Regions from separate parts of the Luteimonas sp. A611 genome, predicted to be linked through region 1. Evidence: predicted binding sites of a transcription regulator. Region 1 holds the regulator's gene; the other holds the start of a gene.
What was found. The regulator FliA, encoded in region 1, starts transcription of late flagellar genes. The targets are predictions, from matches to a motif close to TAAAGTTTNNCNNNCNNNGGCCGATAA.
Positions count from the first base shown of each region.

Region 2: a site for FliA is predicted at 4,321-4,347, ahead of ACW5EG_RS11545 (HDOD domain-containing protein). Genes of this name have one in related genera too.

Region 1 covers NZ_JBSVRP010000001.1:15,114-22,250, forward strand. Annotated here, with positions in the region: gene ACW5EG_RS00070 (chemotaxis protein CheA) at 1-128, opposite strand, end outside; gene ACW5EG_RS00075 (protein phosphatase CheZ) at 133-747, opposite strand; gene cheY (chemotaxis response regulator CheY) at 744-1,136, opposite strand; gene ACW5EG_RS00085 (RNA polymerase sigma factor FliA) at 1,182-1,946, opposite strand; gene ACW5EG_RS00090 (MinD/ParA family protein) at 1,943-2,824, opposite strand; gene ACW5EG_RS00095 (flagellar biosynthesis protein FlhF) at 2,811-4,673, opposite strand; gene flhA (flagellar biosynthesis protein FlhA) at 5,251-7,137, opposite strand, start outside.
Region 2 covers NZ_JBSVRP010000002.1:262,430-269,566, reverse strand. Annotated here, with positions in the region: gene ACW5EG_RS11565 (phosphatidate cytidylyltransferase) at 1-285, opposite strand, end outside; gene uppS (polyprenyl diphosphate synthase) at 282-1,028, opposite strand; gene frr (ribosome recycling factor) at 1,180-1,737, opposite strand; gene pyrH (UMP kinase) at 1,907-2,629, opposite strand; gene ACW5EG_RS11545 (HDOD domain-containing protein) at 2,786-4,291, opposite strand; gene tsf (translation elongation factor Ts) at 4,554-5,432, opposite strand; gene rpsB (30S ribosomal protein S2) at 5,565-6,443, opposite strand; gene map (type I methionyl aminopeptidase) at 6,839-7,137, shown strand, end outside.

The DNA.
Region 1 (7,137 bases):
ACCGAGTTCAGGCACTCGCGGTCGGCGGGCGCGCGTTCGAGCGCGACCATCTGCTCGCCCAGCTGGTCGAGGATCTCGCCGACCTCGACCAGGAAGTCGGCGCAGATGTCGGAAGCGGCAGACGACATCGCGCTACAGCCCCAGCGACGACAGCAGGCTGTTGGCGTCGTCCTGGCTCGCCGCAGGCGCGTCCAGGCCGTGGACCGAGGGGCCGTAGCCGTGGCTGGACAGCTGCAGCGGGCGATCATTGCTGGGCGCGTACTCGCCCAGGCCTGCATCGACGGTGCGCACCAGGTCGACCACGCGGCGGATGATCTGGCCGGTGAGGTCCTGGTAGCCCTGCGCCGCGGTCATCTCCGACAGCCGCGAACGGACCGCGGCCACCACCGTCGCCTGCGCACCGGCGTCGGCGGCGGCCAGGCTGCCGAGCAGGGTGCCGCACTCCTGGATCAGGTCCAGGGTGTGGTGGCTGGCGTCTTCGCTGACCTTGACCACGTGCTCCAGGCGCAGGCAGGCCTCGCCCAGCGAGGCTCCGCCGGTGCCGGTGCCCAGGGTCTGTTCGAGCTCGCGTGCAAGCCGCACCAGCCCCTGCACCAGCGGCTGGCTGCGCCACTGGATGAGCTCGTCGACATTGCTGCGCCAGGCGTCGTCATCGGCGTCCTCGAGCGCGGCCAGGGCCGCGTGCAGGCACTCGATCAGCGCAGCGCGCTCGGCGCCCGGCACGATGGCGGCGGGCGCCGTGCTCATGCGGTGGCCCCGAGGCGTTCGAACACCTTGCCCAGCTTGTCGCCCAGCGTGGCGGCGGTAAACGGCTTGATCACGTAGCCGTTCACGCCGGCCTGCGCCGCTTCGATGATCTGCTCGCGCTTGGCTTCGGCGGTCACCATCAGCACCGGCGTCTTGGCCAGGGTGGCGTCGGCGCGGATCGCCTTGAGCAGGTCGATGCCGGGCATGCCGGGCATGTTCCAGTCGGTGATCACCAGGTCGAACGGACCCTTGCGCAGTTCGACCAGCGCGGTGGTGCCGTCGTCGGCCTCGGTGGTGTTGAAAAAGCCCAGGTCGTTGAGCAGGTTCTTGACGATGCGGCGCATCGTCGAGAAGTCGTCGACGATCAGGATGCGGATGTTCTTGTCCATGCGGACCTCATGTGGTGCGTGTGTGGGGGTTGCGTGCCCGATGGCTCAGGGCAGATAGTCGTCTTCGTCGTCGCCGGCGTCGCGGCGCCAGTCGGCCAGGCGCGCGCGCAGGCGCACCGCGGCCTGGCCGTGGATCTGGCAGGCGCGCGATTCGCTCACGCCCAGCACCGCGCCGATCTCGCGCAGGTTCAGCTCCTGCTCGTAGTACAGCGACAGCACCAGCCGCTCGCGCTCGGGCAGGCCGTCGATGGCACCGGCCAGCGCGTCGCGGAAGGCGCCCTGTTCGAACTCGCGCGCCGGATTGGCACTGCCGTCGCCGGCCAGCCGCGGCTCGCCATCGTGTTCGTCCATGTGCGCGTCCAGGCTGACCAGCTGCCCGCGCGCGGCGTTCTCGACCATGGCGTGGTATTCGTCCAGGCCCACGCCGAGTTCGGCGGCGACCTGCTGCGCGGTGGCGGGCTGGCCGGTCCCCTGCTCGATCCGGCGGGTGGCCGCGACGATGTCGCGATAGCGCCGGTGCACCGAGCGCGGCACCCAGTCGCCGCGGCGGATCTCGTCGATCATCGCGCCGCGGATGCGGATCGAGGCATAGGTCTCGAAGGCCGCGCCCTGGTCGGACTGGAAATTGCGCGCCGCGTCGATCAGGCCGAGCATGCCGGCCTGGATCAGGTCGTCGATCTCGACGCTGGCCGGCAGGCGTGCGGCGAGATGGTGGGCGATGCGGCGCACGAGTTCGCCGTGCTTCTCGACGACCTCGGCGGCCGATCCCTGCTGGTTGGCACGGTAGCGCGCGGTCGCGATGGCGTTCATGCGGCGGCCCCCCGCGCGGCGGATCCCGGCGTCGACACCAGGCGCTCGAGGAAGAACTCGACGTGGCCGCGCGCGCCGGGCGGCGACTGCCACTGGCGCGAGCGCCGGGCGATGTCGCGGAAGGCGATCGCCGAGGGCGCCGACGGGAAGGCGTCGACCACCGCGGCCTGGCGCTGCACCGCACGCCGCAGCCATTCATCGCGCGGGATCGCGCCGAGGTAGTTGAGGGTCACGTCGAGGAAGCGCGCACTCACGCGCTGCAGCTTTTCGAACAGCAGCCGGCCCTCGGCCGGATCCTGCACCTGGTTGGCCAACACCTGCACCCGGCTCACGCCGCGCTCGCGGCTGAGCACCTTGATCAGGGCGTAGGCGTCGGTGACCGAGGCCGGCTCGTCGCAGACCACGACGATCACGTCCTGCGCGGCCTGGCAGAAGGTCAGCACGCCATCGGCGATGCCGGCGGCGTTGTCGACCACCATCACGTCCAGGTCCAGGTCGAGCTGCGAGAACGCATGCACCAGGCCCACGTGCTGGCGCGGCTGCAGTTCGGTCATGTGGCGCTTGCCGGACGCGGCCGGCACCACCAGCAGGCCGTTGCCGGCATCCATGACGGTATCGCGCAGTTCGCAGCGGTCGGCGAACACGTCGGCCAGGGTGAAGCGCGGCGACAGGCCGAGCATCACGTCGACGTTGGCCAGGCCCAGGTCGGTGTCGAGCAGCAGGGTGCGCTGGCCGGCATTGGCCAGGGCGGTGGCCAGGTTGACCGAAACCGAGGTCTTGCCGACGCCGCCCTTGCCGCTGGCGACGGCGATCACCCGCACCGGGCCGCGGGCACTGTCGGTGGTGGAAACGGGCAGGGTGGGGTCAGGCGACTGCATGGCGATCCTCGGTGGCGAGGGGGTTATCGGCAGCACGGTGGGATTTCTCCAGTGACTGGACGAGGCGGGTGGCGTCGGCGGCGTCGATATCCGACGGCACCTGCTGCCCCTGGGTGGTATAGGCAAGTCCCAGGCCATGGCGGGCCAGGACCGAAAGCGCGGAGCCGAGCTGGCCGGCCTCGTCGAGCTTGGTCAGCACCACGCCCTCGGGCTTGGCCGGGCGATAGCGGCGGATCACTTCGCCCAGGTCGTGCGGATGGGCATTGGCGGGCAGCACCAGCAGGCTGCGCACCCGCTGCGAGGCGCGCAGCCACAGGATCTGGCTGAACACCGCGCGGTCGCGGGGGGCGTGGCCGGTGGTGTCGACCAGCACCAGCGGGTAGTCGACCAGCTGCGCGAGCGTGTCCTGCAGCCGCTCCGGGCCTTCGGCCTCGCACACCGTGATGCCCAGGCGTCGGCCATGGGCCTGCAGCTGCTCGCGCGCGCCGGGGCGCTGGCAGTCGGTGGTGACCAGGGCGACGTCGCGGGCGCGATGGCGGGCGGCAAAGCGGGCGGCCAGCTTGGCGATCGTCGTCGTCTTGCCGGCGCCGGTCGGCCCGACCAGCGCGATCACGCCGCCGTCGTCCAGCGGTTCGCTGCGCAACACGGTAAGCATGCGCGCCAGCTCGGCCAGCATCGGCGCCTGCACCTCGCTCGGCGGCAGGCGTGGATCGATGCGCTCGGCCACGGCCTGGGCCAGCGATTCCTCGCAGCCGTAGCCGATCAGCGCGTCCAGCACCGCCGCGCGCGCCGGCGAACCGCGCAGCCGCTCCAGCGACAGCTGCTCCATCTGGGTTTCCATCATCTGCCGCATCCGCGCCATCTCGTCGCGCATCGCGACGATGGCCGGATTGGCTTCGGGCGTGGCGACCGCCTGCAGCGCGCGCGGCGCTGGGGCTTCTACTTCGGCTGCGACGTCGGCGGCGGCGGTGGCCTGCGCGATGGGTGCCGGAATCCAGGCGGGGAGGTCGGGCACGAAGCTCGCGGCGATGCGCGGCGCGGCCACCGGCTCAGCCGGCGCCTCGTCATCGGCACCGGGCCTGCGCGGCATCGGAATGTTGTCGGGCAGCAGCGGCACGAAGTCCGCGGCGTCGCTCTCCATCGCGGCCGCGCGTGCGTCGTGTGTGTCGTTGGTCGGGACTGCAGCCGGCGAACGGCGCGGGCCGGCGTCGAGCGCGGCCATCATCGCGTCGAAGCGGCTCGGAGTTGCCGCGGACGGCACCTCACTTACCGGCGCAGCGGCGACGGCGTGGATCGAAGCAGCCGCCGAGACGGGTTCGGGCCAGGCGTGAACCGGAGCGGGAGCCGCCACAGGCGCGGGAGTTGGAACAGAGATTGCTGCCGCAGCCTGAGCCAACGCCTGCACGGGCGCTTGCATCGACGCAGCAAACGCCTGGGCGGGGCCTGGCATCGCCGCCGCAGCCGGAACCTCGGCGCCTTGTGCAGCGGTGAGTTCCGCCAGCGTGGGACCCTCGCCGATCCGGAACACGGCGCGTGCCCGCGAGATCAGCGTCTCGCGCGGTGCCGCCGGAATTCCGGCAACCGCCGGCGCGGCGGGTGCCGCGGCAGCGGTTGCTGCGCCGCGAACCGCGTCAGCAGGCGCCTGGACCGTCGCGCGCGCAGGCTGCGGACGGGCCACTGCTTCGTCGGCCGCAGGCGCCGCGGCGCGCAGCGCCTGCGCCACCAGGGCCTCGTCGTAATCGGTGGCTGCAACCACCTCGATGCCAACGCCGCCGGCGCTGGTGCGGGTGGACAGGATCACCGCATCGGGACCCTGTTCGTCGCGGACCATGCGCAGCGCGGTACGCATGTCGGGAGCGGTGAAACGCTTGATTCGCATATCGGAAAGCCCGGTCGGTTGGCGTTGGGAGTGGCCTGCCCTCTCCCTGCAAGACCCGGGCCTGAGCGTTCCCGGGGTCGCGTCGGAAGCTTGGCGCGGCAGGCGCTGTGGCCCCATTCCGAGCCTGCGTCTCTTCGAGGGGATGGATCCGGGCTTGCGGATCGAGGCCGTCCCGAGCCGGGGGTTGCTACTCGGCTCGGTCAGCCATCCATGGCTGACTCGCCGCCGCAGCGCATCCATGCGCTGCTTTCCGCAACCCCCGGCCCGAGACGGCCCTTGGCCATTCCCAGCAGCCACTTCGATCAGCAGAAAGCAGTTGGCGACCGAAGTGTCGAAACCAACAGATCCGGCAAGCCGTGCACTGACGGTGCGGGATCGCGCCAAGCAAGACATGGATGTCTTGCGCGCGAGTCAGGACAGGATGTCCTGACCGAGCGAAGAGCGACCCCGCACCGGCAGGGCGCGGCGTCCATCCGAAGTCCGGATCGCCGGTGCTGGAACGAACGGCGCAGTGCCTCTCAATCGACGAGGAACTTCAAGAAACCCGTCAGCCCACTGCACCCACCAACCGCAGGCGCTTGTCTTCCGGCACCTCGGCGTAGGCCAGCACCGCCAGCGAAGGCACGCTGTGGCGGACCAGGCGCGCGACCGACGCGCGCACGCCGCCGGGCACCAGCAGCACCGCCGGTTCGCCCCGGCTTTCCTGGCGGCTCACGCAGTCGCCCAGGTTCTGGTGCAGGCGCTCGGCCAGGCCCGGCTCCAGCGCCGCACCCTGACCGCTCACCGAATCCTGCAGCACCCGCTCCAGCGCCGGCGCCAGCGTGTACACCGGCAGCTCCGGCGCCATGCCGTTGAGCTCCTGCACGATGAAACGGCCCAGCGCGACCCGCACCGCCGCCGTCAGCGACGCCGGGTCCTGCGTCTGCGCCCCGTGCTCGAGCAGGGTCTCGACGATCTGCCGCATCTGCCGCACCGGCACCCGGTCGGCCAGCAGCGACTGCAGCACCTTGACCACCACCGACAGCGGCAGCAGTTTCGGCACCAGGTCCTCGACCAGCTTGGGCACGCTGCGCCCGAGCGCCGCGAGCAGGTTCTGCACCTCGTCGTGGCCGAGCAGCTCGGACGCGCGCTCGCGCACCACGTGCGACAGGTGCGTGGCCGCGACCGTGGATGCGTCGACCACGGTGTAGCCCAGCGACTCGGCGTGCGCGCGCTGGCCCGGCACGATCCACACCGCGTCCAGGCCGAACGCCGGATCCTTGCCCGGGATGCCCTCGAGCGGGCCGAACACCCGGCCCGGATCCAGCGCCAGCTCGCGATCCGGCACCAGCTCGCCCGTCGCCACCGGCACCCCGTGCACCAGCAGCCGGTACTGGCCCGGCGCCAGCTCGAGGTTGTCGCGCACGTGCACGGCCGGGATCAGGAAACCCAGGTCCTGGGTGAGCTTGCGGCGCACGCCCTTGAGGCGCGCCAGCAGCTGCCCGCCCTGGGTCTGGTCGACCAGCGCGATCAGCTTGTAGCCGACCTCCAGCGCCAGCGGCTCGACCGGGCGGATTTCGTCCCAGCTCAGTTCGGCCATTGCAGCTGGCGCCGCGTCGGCACTGGCGCGGCTCGCGTCGGCGGCGTCGGCGGCGTCCGTCGTGCCCTTGCGCAGCTTCCACGCCGTGCCGCCGAGGATCGCCGACAGCAGCAGGAACGGCACGTTGGGCATGCCCGGCACGATGCCGATCAGGCCCATCAGCACCGCGGCGACGGTGAGCGCGCGCTGGTGGCCGAAGACCTGCCTGGACATCGTCTCGCCCATCTCCTGCTCGCCGGTCGAGCGGGTGACGAGCATGGCGGTGGCGACCGCGATCAGCAGCGCCGGCAGCTGCGCCACCAGGCCGTCGCCGATGGCGAGGGTGGTGTAGGTCTGCGCCGCGTCGGCGAAGGACATGCCGTGCGACAGCAACCCGATCAGGATGCCGCCGACCAGGTTGATCACCAGGATCAGGATGCCGGCGATGGCGTCGCCGCGCACGAACTTGCTGGCGCCGTCCATCGAGCCGTAGAAATCGGCCTCCTCGCGCACTTCCTGGCGCCGCGCCTTGGCCTCCTCGCGCGTGAGCAGGCCGGCGTTGAGGTCGGCGTCGATCGCCATCTGCTTGCCGGGCAACGCGTCGAGGATGAAGCGCGCCGACACCTCGGAGATGCGGCCGGCGCCCTTGGTGACGACGATGAAGTTGACGATGGTCAGGATCGCGAACACCACGATGCCGACCGCGTAGCTGCCGCCGATCACGAACTGGGCGAAGGACTCGATCACGTGGCCGGCGGCGGCCGCGCCCTCGTGGCCGTGCATCAGCACCACGCGGGTGGAGGCGACGTTGAGCGCCAGCCGCAGCAGGGTGACCATCAGCAGCACGCTGGGGAAGATCGAGAATTCCAGCGGCCG
Region 2 (7,137 bases), on a different contig from region 1:
CCACCAGACCACGCCCAGCATCGCCACCAGCTTGAACAGCACCAGCGAGCCGCCGCTGTCGTTGGGCGACGCCCAGACCAGCGCGGCCATCAGCAGCAGGTTGGCCAGCAGCAGCACGGTGCGCTGCAGGGTGTCGTCGATGTCCGAGAGACGGAACCATTCCCACAGCGCGACCAGGAACAGGATTGCGGTCACCGCCACCAGCCACGGCGTGGGCAGCAGGAGCACGCCGCCGATGGCGAGCGGCGCCATCGTCAGCGCAGCGAGCACGCGGGTGCGGGTCACGGTGTCGGACTCCCCTGGAGATCGGGCCTGGCGCGGGCGGCGATCTGCTCGCCGGTGAGGCCGAAGCGGCGCTCGCGCCCCGCATAGGCGCCGAGCGCCTCGTGCAGGGTGGCGGCATCGAGCTCGGGCCACAGCGTTTCGGTGAACCACAGTTCGGTGTAGGCCAGCTGCCAGAGCAGGAAGTTGCTGATCCGGCAGTCGCCACCGGTGCGGATGAACAGGTCCGGCGGCGGCAGGTCGGCCAGGGCGACGCGCGCGCCAAGCGCGGCTTCGTCGATCTGCTCGGGGCGCAGCCGTCCGGCGGCGACATCCTCGGCCAGTGAACGCGCGGCGGTGGCGATGTCCTGTCGGCCGCCGTAGCTGGCGGCGATGCTCAGCACGAGGCGGGTATTGCCGGCAGTCAGGGTCTCGGCCACGCGCATGCGCGCGCGGATGTCCGCGGAGAAACGCGTCTGGTCGCCGATGAAGCGCAGGGCCACGCCGCGACGATGCATTTCCTCGATCTCCCGGTCGAGCGCGGCGATGAACAGCTTCATCAGCGCGCCGACTTCATCTTCGGGCCGGCCCCAGTTCTCGCTGGAAAAGGCGAACAGGGTCAGGGCGCCGATGCCCTGCTCCAGGCAGAAGTCGATGCACAGGTTGACCGCGCGCGCGCCGGCGCGATGGCCGATGACGCGTGGCCGCCCGCGCCGCGCCGCCCAGCGCCCGTTGCCGTCCATGATGATCGCGACGTGCCGGGGCAGCGCACGGGAATCGGCGCCAGCTGGCTGCCGATCCGAAACCGCGTGGTCTGGTGGAGCCTGGAGCTCAGTCAACGGGGTGGCCTCTTCGGGCTTCGGGCGTGTGACCGGCCACGGGCGGGATCACCGGTCGCGGATCACCGATCACGTCCCGTCAAACCGACATCAGCTCCGTTTCCTTGGCCTTGACCACTTCGTCGACGTCCTTGATCGCCTTGTCGGTCAGCTTCTGGATCTCGTCCTCGCCGCGACGCAGGTCGTCCTCGGAGAGCGACTTGTCCTTCAGCAACTCCTTGGCCTGCTGGATCGCGTCGCGGCGGACGTTGCGGATCGCCACCTTGGCATCCTCGCCCTCGCCGTGGACCACCTTGGTCAGCTCGCGCCGGCGCTCCTCGGTGAGCGAGGGCAGGTTGAGCCGGATCGTGGTGCCGGCCGTATTCGGGGTCAGGCCGAGGTCGGAGGACAGGATCGCCTTCTCGATCACGCCCACCATGCCCTTGTCCCAGGGCTGGATCATCAGCGAGCGGGAGTCGGACACCGACACCGCGGCGACCTGCGACAGCGGCACGTCGCCGCCGTAGGCGCTGACGCGGATGCTGTCGACCAGGCCGGTCGATGCGCGACCGGTGCGCACCTTCACCAGTGTCTGGCGCAGCGCGTCGACGCATTTGGCCATGCGGGTCTGGGCGTCTTTCTTGATTTCATTGAGCATTGCCGGCTCCGGTGAGCTGTGGGCTTTGGCAGCGGGATTGCGGGATTATAGGCGGGCCGGCGCGCCGGCGGCGGCCGGGGCCGTGTCGTGTGCCGGGAATCGGGGTGGTTCAGCAGGTCGCGGGGGCACGGTGGAGTCGCCCGCTGGCGCCGGCCCGGTTGAACGAAGGCTAGCGGCGCCCGTGCACCAGGGTGCCGATCGGCTCGCCCTTCAGGATCCGCAGCAGCACGCCGGGCTGGGACATGTCGAAGATCCGCAGCGGCAGGTCGCTGTCGCGGCACAGGGCGAAGGCGGCGGTGTCCATCACCTGCAGGTCGCGCGAGATCACCTCGTCGTAGGTCAGGCTGTCGTAGCGCACCGCGTCGGGATGCTTCTTCGGGTCCTTGTCATAGACGCCGTCGACCTTGGTCGCCTTGAGCAGCAGGTCCGCGCCGATCTCGATCGCGCGCAGGGCCGCGCCCGAGTCGGTGGTGAAGAAGGGATTGCCGGTGCCGGCGGCGAAGATCGCGATCCGGCCCTTTTCCAGGTGGCGGATCGCGCGCCGGCGGATGTAGTCCTCGCAGACGTCGTTGATCTTGATCGCGCTCATCACCCGGGCGCGGGCGCCAAGCTTTTCCAGTGCGTCCTGCATGGCCAGCGCGTTGATCACGGTGGCCAGCATGCCCATCTGGTCGCCGGTGACCCGGTCCATGCCGCCAGCCGCCAGGCCTGCGCCGCGGAAGATGTTGCCGCCGCCAACCACCACGCCGATCTCGGCGCCGGCCTGCTGCGCCTCGATGACCTCGCTGGCCAGGCGGCCGATCACCTTGGGATCGATGCCGTAGTCCTCCTCGCCCATCAACGCCTCGCCGGAGAGTTTCAACAGGATGCGGCGATAGGCGAGTTGCGACATGGGGGGCTCGGCAGCGGCGGGAAACCCGTGGATTCTAGCGGATCGCGCCGATGCGCGAAGGCTTCGCGGCGCCGATCCAGGCTGCCGCATGGAGCGCGCCGGGTCGCGCGCCGTGGTGGCGCGTCTGGGTCCAGGGCCTTGCGCGTCGGGGTCCGGTCAGGAATCCGTGCCGTCGGGAGTGCGTGTTGTCACCCGGTTGCGGCCCTGGCGCTTGGCGCCGTACAGGGCCTGGTCCGCGGCGTCCAGCAGGTCGCGCGCGCTTTCGAACCGTTCCTGCCCGCCCCGTGTGGCCACTCCTGCCGAGAAGGTCACGTACAGCGGGGCCCCCTCGACGATGGCCATCGAGGTCCGCGAAACCTCGTCGAGGATGCGCCGGATCACCGCCAGCGCGGCATCGGTACTGGAATTGCTCAGCATCACCAGGAATTCCTCGCCTCCGTAGCGCACGATCAGGTCGGTACTGCGCAGCAGGCGCGACAGCACCTGGGCGAACTCGCTCAACACCTGGTCGCCGACGAGGTGGCCGTGCCGGTCGTTGATCTGCTTGAAATCGTCCAGGTCGATGAACACCAGGCTCAGGGGCTGGTCGCGCTGCACGGATGCCCCGAACTCGCGTTCCAGCATGTCTTCCAGCTGGCTCCGGTTGTACATGCCGGTCAGCGGGTCGCGCAGCGCCAGCTCCTCCAGCTCGCGCATGCGCTCGTCGGTGGCGTCGGCCTGGCCGCGCGTCTGGATGGCGCCCCGGATCTCGCGCAGGTTGCGCACGAGCAGCAGCTCGCGGGCATGCTCGACGATGGCGTCGAGATGTTCCGGTTGCACGACGTGCACGTCGAACAGGGATGCGATGTCGGGCAGGGCGTCCGACATGCGGGTGATCAGGACGTCGAACCGCGCCTGGTCCAGGCCCAGCCGGTCGCGGGTGGCGGCCATCGCGCGCTGCCGCGCACTCCGGGTGAGGTGCTCGTCGGTCGCCAGCCACACGTCGGCCACGAAACCCGAAGCGGCGATGCAGTCATGGAAGCAGTTGCCGTCGCCTGCAGCCGATTCACTGGCGCGGATCGCCTGGTGCAGGTAGCCCGGCAGGTTCCAGAGGTTCGCGATCCACGCTCCGATTTCAGCGTGGTCGCCGCCCAGCGCTTCGCGCTCGCGGCGCAGCCGGTCGTCCGGACCCTCGGCGGCGCGCAGCAGCTCGCGGTAGGCATCCGGCCGGACCTGCAGAAGAGCCAACGCGCCGATGTCCTGCAGCAGACCGGCCAGCATCAGTTCCTCGAGTCGCGCCAGCCCGACCTCCTCGCCGAGCAGGCGTGCCGCCATTGCGGACAGCACGCTGCGCCGCCAAAGAAGTCCCTGCTCGTCGCCGGGTTGCGCGTCACGCAGGTTGCGGCTCAGCGACAGCCCCAGGGCCAGGCTCAGCGTGGCGTTGAGGCCGAGCAGGGTCAGCGCCTGGCCCAGGGTCGCGACCTGGCGGCGGTTGGCGTACAGCGGCGAGTTGGCGATGCGCAGCATGCGCGCGCTGAGCGCGCTGTCCTTGGCGATGACGTCGGCCGTCGCGTCCAGGTCGGCATCCGGCTGCTGCGCCAGGTCGATGATGCGCAGCGCGATCGCAGGCGGCGACGGCAGGTTGCGACAATGGGCCAGCACGGCTTGAAGTTCGGAGTGCATCGCAACCTGACCAGGGATTCCCGGACCGGTTATCGGCAACCACGGCCGATTCCTTAGGGAAGGCCTGAACAACTCCCTGTTGATCCCCATTGCCGCGAAGGCGGGACGCGGGTTTCAACGGCCCGCGGGGCCCCTCTCTCGTTTACGCTTGAGATGACAGTTGCCCAGAGCTTTCCTGGCCACCGCCAGTGCAACCGCGCCGGAACGAAAGAAGCCGCGGTTCCCCGCGGCTTCTTTCGGCGTTGCGGCGTGGCGTGGTGGCTTACGCCAGCCCGGCCTGCTTCATCACTTCGGCGGCGTAATCCTCGACCACCTTCTCGATGCCCTCGCCGACGGCCAGGCGCTGGAAGCCGACCACTTCGGCGCCGGCGGCCTTGAGCACGGCCTCGACGGTCTTGTCGGTGTCGAGCACGTAGGGCTGGCCGTACAGGCTGACCTCGTTGACGATCTTGGCGATCTTGCCGCCGATGATCTTCTCCAGGATCTCGGCCGGCTTGGAGCGGTCCTTCTCGGACATCTTGGCCAGCTCGATTTCCTTTTCCTTGGCCACGAACTCGGCCGGCACGTCGGACTGCCTGTTGTGCGGCGGGTTCATCGCCGCGACGTGCATCGCCAGGCCGCGGGCCAGGTCGGCATCGCCGCCCTTGAGCTCGACCAGCACGCCGATCTTGCCGCCGTGGACGTAGGCGGCCACGGTGTTGGCGGAGTCGATGGAGGCGACGCGGCGGACCTGCACGTTCTCGCCGACCTTGGCGATGACGGCGGCGCGGGCCTCCTCGACGGTTTCGCCGGAAGCGAGCTTCGCGGCCTTGAGCGCTTCGGCATCGGCGGCGCCGGAGGCCAGCGCGGCCTGCACGACGGCTTCGGCGAAGCCCTTGAAGTTGTCGTCGATGGCGACGAAGTCGGTTTCGGAGTTGACCTCGACCAGGACGGCCTTGCCGCCGTCCTGGGCGCTGACGATGCGGCCTTCGGCGGCGATGCGGCTGGCCTTCTTGTCGGCCTTGGCCAGGCCGGACTTGCGCAGCGCTTCGGCGGCTGCGTCGACGTCGCCGTTGTGCTCGGTGAGCGCCTTCTTGCACTCCATCATGCCGGCGCCGGTGCGCTCGCGCAGTTCCTTGACCAGGGAAGCGGTGATTTCCATTGGGGGACCTCGGATTTGTTCGAAAGATGTCCGGCGGCACGCCGCTGCCGCGGGCGGTTCATGCTCGCGCAGGCGGGTGACCGGCCGGCCGGTCGACCGCGGCAGGGCGCCGCGGTCGCGTTTGCCGCCGGATCAGGCTGCCGGAGTCGCGTCCGGCGCCGGGGCTTCCTGGCCCTCGGCCGGCGCTGCCGCATCGGCCGGAGCTGCCGCATCAGCCGGCGCTGCCGCATCGACCTCGGCCACGGCAGCCTTCTTCGCGGGCGCGCGGCGGCCCGGCTTGCCTTGGCCCTCGGCGAACTCTTCCTCGCGCACGTTGGAAGCGTTCGGCGCGGCGGCCTTGCCCTCGAGCACGGCATCGGCGGCGGCGCGGCCGTACAGCTGCACGGCGCGGATGGCGTCGTCGTTGCCCGGGATGGCGTAGTCGACCAGGGCCGGGTCGTAGTTGGTGTCGACCACGGCGATCACCGGGATGCCGAGCTTCTTGGCTTCCTTGACCGCGATGTCTTCATGGCCGATGTCGATCACGAACAGCGCGTCGGGCAGGCGGTTGAGGTCCTTCAGGCCGCCGAGCGAAGCTTCCAGCTTGTCGCGCTCGCGGCGCAGGCCCAGCACTTCGTGCTTGACCAGCTTCTCGAAGGTGCCGTCGGTTTCGGCCGCTTCCAGTTCCTTCAGGCGCGACACCGACTGCTTGACGGTGCGGAAGTTGGTCAGCGTGCCGCCCAGCCAGCGCTGGGTCATGTACGGCATGCCGCAGCGCTCGGCCTCTTCCTTGATCGGGTCGCGCGCGCTGCGCTTGGTGCCGACGAACAGGATGATGCCGCGCTTCTGGGCGATGCCCGAGATGAAGTTCATCGCGTCGTTGAACAGCGGAACCGTCTTCTCGAGGTTGATGATGTGGATCTTGCCGCGGGCACCGAAGATGTAAGGCGCCATCTTCGGGTTCCAGTAGCGCGTCTGGTGGCCGAAATGGACGCCGGCTTCCAGCATCTGGCGCATGGTGATCTGGGGCATTGCTTCGAACTCCTGAAAGGGAACCGCCGCCCGGTTCTGTGAAGGGCGGTGCGGCCTGCGCGGGGCGCGGGACGCGTGGTTCCGGGGTTGGGCCTCCCCGCTGCCTCCGTGGCCAGATCCCCGTTCCTTGCGGACCGGGGACACCCCGGCACGGGTGTCTGCAGCGGGTGTGTATTCGCCTGCGTCGAGGTGACGCCACGCCCGGCGTGGGCGGCGGCCTGGCAGGAGAGCCAGGCACAACCCGGCGATCATAGCCCGGAGCCGCGGCGCAGGCAAACCGGGGCAGGCCGCCACGCGTCGGATCCCGGGCGGCGGGCGGCCGCGGGGCCGCCGCCAGGCGCGCCGGCCAGGCCGCCACCCGGGCAGAGCGCGCCGGGCTCGGCGATAATGGGCGCATGACCATTTCCCTCAAGACCCCCGAGCAGATCGAGAAGATGCGCGTGGCCGGGCGGCTGGCGGCCGAGGTGCTGCAGGTCGTCGCGCCCCACGTGAGGCCCGGCGTCAATACCGACGAGCTCGACCGCATCTGCCACGACCACATCGTCAACGTGCAGAAGGCGACCCCGGCCAACCTGGGCTACAAGGGCTATCCGAAGACGACGTGCATCTCGGCCAACAACGTCATCTGCCACGGCATTCCCGGCGAAGCCAAGGTGCTCAAGGACGGCGACATCATCAACATCGACGTCACCGT